One region of the Sinorhizobium sp. NG07B genome, then DNA from elsewhere that is predicted to be linked to it. Evidence: riboswitches for the same ligand, from Rfam matches in the RefSeq annotation. Region 1 holds a riboswitch; the other holds the start of a gene.
What was found. Region 1 has a riboswitch for cobalamin ahead of CO664_RS30875 (ABC transporter substrate-binding protein). Riboswitches for the same ligand answer to the same signal wherever they lie in the genome.
Positions count from the first base shown of each region.

Region 2: it holds a riboswitch for cobalamin, as region 1 does, so the genes downstream of both, bluB (5,6-dimethylbenzimidazole synthase) here and CO664_RS30875 (ABC transporter substrate-binding protein) in region 1, are expected to answer to the same signal.

Region 1 is NZ_NWTD01000013.1:5,848-10,303, forward strand. Features, by position in the region: gene CO664_RS26085 (MBL fold metallo-hydrolase) at 1-256, opposite strand, end outside; gene CO664_RS26090 (hypothetical protein) at 783-1,037, opposite strand; cobalamin riboswitch at 1,188-1,420, shown strand; partial or broken gene CO664_RS30875 (ABC transporter substrate-binding protein) at 1,687-2,637, shown strand; gene CO664_RS26100 (iron ABC transporter permease) at 2,634-3,662, shown strand; gene CO664_RS26105 (ABC transporter ATP-binding protein) at 3,659-4,456, shown strand, end outside.
Region 2 is NZ_NWTD01000001.1:1,482,928-1,487,383, reverse strand. Features, by position in the region: gene CO664_RS07160 (DUF2865 domain-containing protein) at 152-1,252, shown strand; gene bluB (5,6-dimethylbenzimidazole synthase) at 1,206-1,967, opposite strand; cobalamin riboswitch at 2,011-2,223, opposite strand; gene CO664_RS07150 (TolB family protein) at 2,266-3,090, opposite strand; gene CO664_RS07145 (NAD+ synthase) at 3,094-4,456, opposite strand, start outside.

The DNA of each region.
Region 1 (4,456 bases):
GGATGGTCCTTGCGCCGAGCCCCTCGAGATGGCGCCTGATGGCTTGCGCATGGGCAAGCGAGATATGCGTGTCGTAGACGATCGCCTCGCCTGCATTAAAGACCGCATAGGAGGCGACCCCCAAGCAGTAGGCACCGTCATCGAGCCAATTCGGCTCCGCGCCATGAAGTCTCCGCCCCTCGATGCGGCCGTCGTAGTAGGCAAAGACGCCGTGATGCGGTTCAAGGATTCTCAGTGTCGAGGTCATGTCTGGCATGCGAGGCTCTCGAGCAAATTGGCTTCAATCTCTGCCGCGGCGGTCGGCGGGCTCGGCAGCGCAGAACTATCACACCCTGACCGCCGCTCACATCGGTTTGCGCATGATTTGGCTCTAGCCCTGCGTGGCCGGAATTAGGAAACCCGCGTTGTGGTGCCATAAATCATTGAAAGGTTGTATTTTTGTCAATTCATTAACAAATCCCTACATTCCTGCGTCTTTCGGGATCGGCCGGCTGTTGTCGGCAGGCGAACCGCAGCCAGCAGGAGTTTGCCCGATGGCTGGAAGAGGGCCGGGCGAGGGGACTGCTCGACATCGGCGAGCCGCTGCCCACCGCGCGCATCCTCATGGACCTGATCTTCGGCGCCGCGGCGCTTGAGACCGGCCAGGGACCCGAATGGCCGGGCTGACCGGAATGGCCGGGCTGACCGGACAGGCCGGGCTTCATGCGCAGCTGCATCCGCCTGATCGTCAACGGCATTGCGCAGGGGCCCGCGCAAGGCGATTGATCGTCTTCTGCGGATCGTCAGGTCATCATGCGAACCACCCAGAGAGACCGGCCCGCATGGGCTATACCCGAGACGAGCCGCAGGCGAGGGTCGTCCTTGAGCCGCTCGGCCTCGGCCGCATCGAGAAGCAGCGCCTGCCGATCGGTCTCGTTAGCGTTCGGCGTAATCCAGCAGCGCCGGTCCTCGCAGCAGAGGCCTGCTTCCGGATGCTCCTGCAGGTATTCGATCGCGTATCCGGCCTCGACTTTTTGCAGTTCCGCGTCGATCGACATCGTCCTTCCTCCCGACCTGAAATCGCTCGGGATTATACCTGATTGTGGCGGCCCAGGGAGCGGCGGCCTTGGCATCGGGGTCCGCACTGTGTGGAGGCATCGCCGAAATGTTGGTAGGCAGCACTGGCCTTGACCAGTCAAGATCAACGACTTAAGGAAGCCAGCGACGGTTCCCCTACGATGAAGCGAAGGGGATTAATAGGGAACACGGTGCGGACGACCCAACAGGGACCAAGACCGTGGCTGCCCCCGCAACTGTAAGCGGATTGCCGCCCATCCTCGTGACGCGAGAAGCGTCATGCCACTGCGAAATTGTCGCGGGAAGGCAGGTGGACGGCAGATATCCGCAAGCCAGGAGACCTGCCGTCATGCGTTCACTCCAATCACGGGCGGGGATGCCCGGAACAGGACACAGCATGACCTCTCCTTGCGCCGACCCGCGCCTTGCCTCTGGTCTTTCCCGTTCCGCGACGCCGCCGAACTGTCGGCAGGCGGGCTGACTCCGTCCGTTCGCGCCGCGACCGGCCGCATCCTTTCGGCCGTTTCATCGAATCCGGGAAATAGACTTATGAAAATCCTGTTTGCGAAATCGAAACACGGCATCCTGTGCGCAGCCGCCGGTCTTATGGCTATCGGCATGGAGGCGAAAGCCGCCGAAACCAGCTATCCGCTGATGCTCACCAATTGCGGCCGTCAGGTCACCTTTCAGAAGGCGCCCGAACGGGCCGTCTCGATCGGCCAGAGCAGCACCGAAATCCTTTACCTGCTCGGCCTCCAGGATCGGATGGTCGGCACCGCCGTTTGGATCGGGCCGGCCATCAAGGGCTACGAGGAGGTGAATGCCAAGGTCGAACGGCTCGCCGACAACGATCCGAGCTTCGAAAGCGTCGTCGCCAAGAAGCCGGATCTCGTGACCGCTCAGTTCCAGTGGCATGTCGGCCCGGAGGGCATCGTCGCCAAGCCGGAGCAGTTCGAGGAGCTCGGAATACCGGTCTATACGTCGCCGGCCGATTGCGTCGGCAAGGACAATACCGGCGGCGGCGACGGCGTTCGCCATTCGGTGTTCACGATGGACCTGATCTATCAGGAAATCACCGAACTCGCGCAGATCTTCAACGTCCAGGAGCGCGGCGAGACGCTGGTTGCCGAACTGAAGACGCGTGAGGAAGCGGCGAAGAAGAAGATCGCTTCGGCGGACGGCAAGCTTTCCGCAGTGTTCTGGTTCTCGAGCGCCGAGCTCGACATCGATCCCTATGTCGCCGGCAAGAACGGCGCGCCGGGTTACATCATGCGCTCGCTCGGCATCAGGAATGTCATCGACAGCGAAGAGGAATGGCCGACGGTGGGGTGGGAAACCATCGCCAAGTCCGGCCCGACGCTGATCGTCGCGGGCAAGATGGAGCGCCGTCGTTTCCCCGCCGACGACGTCGCCGTCAAGCACAAGTTCCTCGAGTCCGATCCGGTCACGAGCCTGATGCCTGCGGTGAAGGACGGCCATGTGGTCGAGATGGACGCCCAGGCGATGAACCCGACGATCCGGACCATCGAGGGCATCGAGGTGCTTGCCGATGCCGTCGAGAAATCCGGCCTGAACAAGTGATCGGCAGCGCACCATCCCTGTCCCGGACGAGCGCCAGCCTGCTGGCGCTCGTCGTGCTGTTCGTCGCGCTCTGGCTGGGTGCGGCGATCGGCGAGACGGCCATACCCATGAGCGTGGTGGCCAAGACGGTCGCCAACCGCCTGTGGGATGCCGGCTACGGCGTCGATGCGCTCGACGAGGGCATCATCTGGAACTACCGGGTGAGCCGCGCCATCGCTGCTGCCAGCTGCGGTGCGGCGCTGGCGCTTTCCGGCGTCGTGCTGCAGTCGCTGCTGCGCAATCCGCTGGCCGACCCCTATATCCTCGGCATCTCCGCGGGCGCATCGACCGGCGCTGTCGGCGTCGCCGTCCTCGGCATCGGCGCCGGGCTGTTGACGCTGCCGGTCGGCGCCTTCGGCGGGGCGCTACTTGCCTTCGGGCTCGTCAGCCTGCTGGCGGTGCGGGCGGGCAGGGGTCATGGCGCGATCGTTCTGGCCGGCGTCGCCGGCTCGCAGCTCTTCAACGCGCTCACTTCCTTGATCGTCACCAAGGCGGCGAATGCGGAACAGGCGCGGGCAATCATGTTCTGGCTGCTCGGCAATCTCTCCGGCGTCCGCTGGCCGGATGTCTGGCTCGCAGTGCCTGTTGCCCTGGTCGGCCTCATTGTCTGTCTCTGGCACGCACGCGCCCTCGACGCATTCACCTTCGGCTCCGAATCCGCCGCCTCGCTCGGCATCCCGGTTCGCCGGGTCTATGCCGTGCTGATCGGCGTATCGGCGATGATGACGGCGACCATGGTCAGCATGGTCGGGTCGATCGGCTTCGTCGGCCTCGTCATCCCCCATATCGCCCGTATGATCGTCGGCGTCCGGCACGGGCTGCTACTGCCGGTCTCCGCCTTGGTGGGAGCGGTGTTCATGATCGCCGCCGACATCGTATCGCGCATCATCATTCCCGGGCAGGTGCTGCCGATCGGCGTCGTCACCGCGCTGGTCGGCGCGCCCGCCTTCGCCGCCATTCTCAGCCAGCGCAGGACGGTTCGATGACGCTTTCGGCTTGCAACGTCTCATGGTCGGCCGGCGGCGCCTCGATCCTCGAGGACGTCTCGCTCGACGTCGTCGCGGGCGAGTTTCTCGGCATCGTCGGTCCGAACGGTTCCGGCAAGACCAGCCTGATGGCGCTACTGGCCGGCCTCAGGCGGCCGCGAATCGGCCGGGTTCTGCTCGACGGAGAGAGCGTCGACAGCCTGAGCCGGAAGGAGATCGCCAAGCGCATCGCGCTGGTCGAGCAGCAGGCGGAAACGGGCGAGCGCATCTCGGCGCGCCAGGCGGTGGAACTCGGCCGCACGCCGCATCTCGGGCCGTTCAGCCCGTGGTCGGCCCTGGATGAGGCCATCGTCGACGAGGCAATCCACCATGTCGGCATGGCGCAGCTCGCCGCGCGGATGTGGCACACGCTGTCGGGCGGCGAGCGGCAGCGCCTGCACATCGCCCGGGCGCTGGCACAGCAGCCGCAAATCCTCCTCCTCGACGAGCCGACCAACCATCTCGACGTCGGCCATCAGATCGGTCTCCTGCACCTGGTGCGCCAGCAGCAGCTGACGGCGGTCGCGGCACTGCACGATCTCAACCATGCCGCCACGTTCTGCGACCGGATCGCGCTGATGAGCGGCGGCCGCATCGCCGCCTTGGGACGCCCGTACGAGGTCCTCACCGAAGAGCGGATCCGCACCGTCTTCGGTGTCGACGTCGACGTCGAGCACCGAAGCGAGGGCCGCTGTCATATCCGTTACCGCGCGCCCGGGTTACCGGCTACCGGAAAGCCGATGCTGAAGAGGATT
Region 2 (4,456 bases), on a different contig from region 1:
TCGGAACACGTATTAACGCAAACGCCGTCTTGTCGTTGCGCCCTCACCCTAACGTCGTATGATGTGACTACAGGCGCCCCTGTCCCGCGATCAGCGGAGCGAAATGCAGGAAAGACGAGTGTCAGTGTCCCGATCCACTGCGTCCTTGAGGATGATGCGCCTTGCGGCCGCTCTGCTGCCCCTCGCCTTGGCTATGCCTGGGCAGGCATCGGCCACCGACGTCTGCGCGCGCCTCAGCGCCCGCCTCGCAGAGCTGCCGGCGGCGTTGACGACAAACGCCAATCTGCGCGATTTCACCGGCGCGGTTTCGCGACAGAACATCGAACTTCGCCGCGCCAGGAACGAAAGGCGGCGCATGGAATGCAGCGACGAGTCCGTCGTCTACATCGAAAGCGAAAATGCGGCTGCCTGTGCCGAGCTTGACGATGCGATTGCGCGCATGGAGGACAATCTCCACACGCTCAAGGCCCAACGCCGGCACCTGATTTCGAAGGGCAATGAGGACATGCGCCGGCGGATCCTCGCCGCCATGGAATTGAACGACTGCTCGGGGGACGCCGCTCCGAACTGGGACGAGACGGTTCCGGATGAATTCGGCACCGAAGAGGCGCGCGCTCATCGCAACATCCTCGAAAGCTTCCCGCCGGACGGCGAGGACTATCCGTTGCTGTTCGATGGTCCGACCGACGATTTCACATTCATGGAGAACGGCGCGGCAGGCGGCTTCAGGACCATGTGCGTGCGGACCTGCGACGGAGCATTTTTCCCGATTTCGTCGAACGCCACGCCGGCCGACTTCGGACGCGACGCCGAGCTTTGCCGGGCACGATGCCCCGGCGCCGATACGGAACTCTATTATCACGTCCTCGCCACCGAGGAGAGCGAGCAGATGGTTTCGGCGTCCACGGGAAGGCCGTACAGGGAACTCCCCAACGCCTTCGCCTATCGTGTGCGCGACGTCGGTTCTCCCGGCATCTGCGGCTGCCAGATTCCGAAGATCACGACGGATCAGAACAAAAGCACCACCTCGGGAACCAAGCTTTCGGTGGTCAGCCCTTCCGTCGTGACGATCGAGGGGCCGTCTGCACCAGCCTTCGGACCAGCGGGGGCAAAGCCCGTGGAAGAGCGCCCCTATGATCCGAAGAGCAGCAAGGTCCGCGTTGTCGGTCCTGCCTTCCTGCCACAGGAAGAGAGCGCGATCGATCTCAAGAACCCTCGGGGATCGCGTTACCAGCCGCTGCAGAACGAGTGACACCTTCCCTTTGGGCGGTCGTTACGAGGCTGTCGCGGACGCCCCATCCTTCGTCGAAAACGAGGTCCTCGAGCGGCAAGCGTTGCCGCCAGCCCTTCACCGCCAATTCCGGCTGCTGGTAGAGGCGATCGACATAGCCAAGGCACAGCCAGGCGACGATTTCGATGTGCTCCGGAATTCCGAGGATATCTTTGACCTCGTTCTCGTGGAAAATGCTGACCCAACCGACGCCGACGCCTTCGGACCGCGCCGCGAGCCAAAGATTCTGCACCGCGCAAACCGTCGAATACACGTCCATTTGCGAATTGTGCGTGCGGCCGAGCACGACGGCGCCGCCGCGGGTCCGGTCGCAGGTCACGCAAATGCCGAGCGGCGCCTTGCGTATGCCCTCGAGCTTGAGTGACCGGTATTTCGCCTGCGCCTCGCCCGAAAACATTCCGGCTGCCTCCTCATTGGCGCGCTGGAAAGCCTGCCAGACCCTCTCCCGCGTCTCGATTCGCCGTACGAGCACGAAGTTCCACGGCTGCATGAAGCCGACGGACGGGGCACGATGCGCCGCTTCGAGCAGGCGGGCGATAAGCGGTTCGGGCAGCGGTTCGGGCAGGAACTCGTCGCGCACGTCGCGGCGCGTCTCGATGGCACGATAGACGGCGGCGCGCTCGTCCGGCGAAAAGGCACCGGCCGCCGCAAGGCAGCCGTTCGGGTCAGGCAGCATCGTTCGATCCCCAACAATGCGCAACCTCCCGCCGTCCGCGCGGGGCCGGTCTATCTCGCCAGGCCGGTCTTCTGACTTCGGATCACTCGGCTGCGCCACCTTCCCAGATCGCATCAGGAACCAGTGGCAAAGCTCTGAAAATACTCAGAACTCTTTTGGCGCAGACGTCACCGTCACAGCGTTGGGCACGTGCCGGAATTCTACCGGCTTCCCGATTCTCCCGCAGCAAGCGGGCACCTGACGGCCGCATATGGGCACAGCCGCCGGCGAAACGCAAGGCGGGGGCGCCGCGCCCTGCTCAAGCCGGCCGATAACGCACGAAGGCGAAGGCATCGCCGTTGGGCGACCAGTTCGGAACGTTCATCGTCCCCTGCCCGCCGAAGAGTTCGAAGAGGACACGCGCATTGCTGCCTTCCGGATCCATCAGCCGAAGCCGCACATCGAGATCACGCGGATGGTCGAAGACCTCGCCGTCATAGGACAGCACCAGCAGATGCCTGCCGTCCGGCGACGGGTGCGGGAACCAGTCACCATAAGGGCTGTCGGTGATGCGCTGGACATCGCTGCCGTCCGGCCTCACCCGCCAGATCTGCATGCGGCCGGTGCGGCTCGAATTGAAATAGATCCACGCACCGTCCGGCGACCAGTCCGGGCCGTCGTTGCGGCCCTCGCCATGCGTCAGGCGCCGCTCCTCTCCGCCATCGACCGAAATCGTGTAGATGTCGAAGATCTGGTCGCGGATCCCGCAATAGGTCAAGGTTTTCCCATCCGGGGACCAGCCGTGCCAATAGGACGGCAGGTTGCGCGTCACCAGTCGCGGCGTGCCGCCCTCGGCCGGCAGCAGATAGATCGCCGACTTGCCGAATTCGGTCTTGTCGCTGATCGCCAGCGTTTTCCCGTCCGGCGAAATGCCGTGATCGTTGTTGCATTGCCCGGCAAAGCCCGTGTCGATTTCCACGGGCTCGGAACCGTCAAAGGCAAGCCGATAGAGCCTGCCGTCGCCGTTGATGATCAGGGATTTGCCGTCCGGCGACCAGTTCGGCGCCTCGACCAGCCGCTCCGTCTGCCAGACGACTTGCGTCTCGCCGGTGGCAATATCGAAAATCTCCACCGAACTGCGCATGATCTACCCTCGGTCGCGGAAACGGTTGGTGATCGGATAGCGCCGGTCCCGGCCGAAATTCTTCTTGGTGATCTTGACCCCGGGAGCCGACTGCCGCCGCTTGTATTCGGCGATGTAGAGCAGGTGTTCGATCCGATGCACCGTGGCCTCGTCATGCCCGCGGGCGACGATTTCCTCGGTACTCAGTTCCTTCTCCACCAGGCACTCGAGAATGTCGTCGAGGACCGGATAGGGCGGCAGCGAGTCCTGGTCGGTCTGGTTGGGCCGCAGTTCGGCCGATGGCGCCTTGTCGATGATGTTCAGCGGGATGACCTCGCCGGAGGGGCCGAGTGCTCCGGGCGGCACAGCGCCATTGCGCCAGCGCGACAGTGCATAGACCTGCATCTTGTAAAGGTCCTTGATCGGGTTAAAGCCGCCGTTCATGTCGCCGTAGAGCGTCGCGTAGCCGACCGACATTTCCGATTTGTTGCCGGTGGTCACCACCATCGAGCCGAACTTGTTGGAGATCGCCATCAGGATCGTGCCGCGCGTGCGGCTCTGCAGGTTCTCCTCGGTGATCCCGGATTCGGTCCCCTCGAACGTGTCGGCGAGAGCATTGAGAAAGCCTTCGACGGGCTCCTCGATCGCAACGACGTCATAATGGCAGCCGAGCGCCTTGGCACAGGCCTCGGCGTCCTTCAGCGATTCCCGCGACGTATAGCGATAGGGCAGCATGATCGTGCGAACCCGCTCCTCGCCGAGCGCGTCCACGGCGAGCGTCGCGCAGATCGCCGAGTCGATGCCGCCCGACAGGCCGAGGACGACGTTCTTGAAGCCGTTCTTGTTGACGTAGTCGCGCAGCCCCAACATGCAGGCGCGATAGTCCGCCTCCTCGCATTCCGGCAGGCGAGACCGGAGTCCGTTGTGTGAGACCCAGCCGTCGTCACCCCTCGTCCATTCGGAGATCGCGAGCGCCTCCTCGAACTGGCTCATCTGGAAGGCGAGCGAGCGATCGGCATTGAAGCCGAAGCTCGCGCCGTCGAAGACCAGTTCGTCCTGCCCGCCGAGCTGATTGGCATAGATCATCGGCAAGCCGGTCTCTATCACCTGCTTCAGCACGATCTGGTGACGGACATCAACTTTACCGCGGTAGTAGGGCGAACCGTTCGGAGAAAGCAGGATTTCGGCGCCGCTTTCCTCGAGCGTCTCGCAGACGCCGAGCTCTCCCCAAATGTCTTCGCAGATCGGAACCCCGATGCGAATGCCGCGGAAATTCACCGGACCGGGCATCTCGCCTTGATCGAACACCCGCTTTTCGTCGAACTCGCCGTAATTCGGCAGATCCACCTTATCACGGACGGCGATGATCTTGCCCCCGTCCAGGACG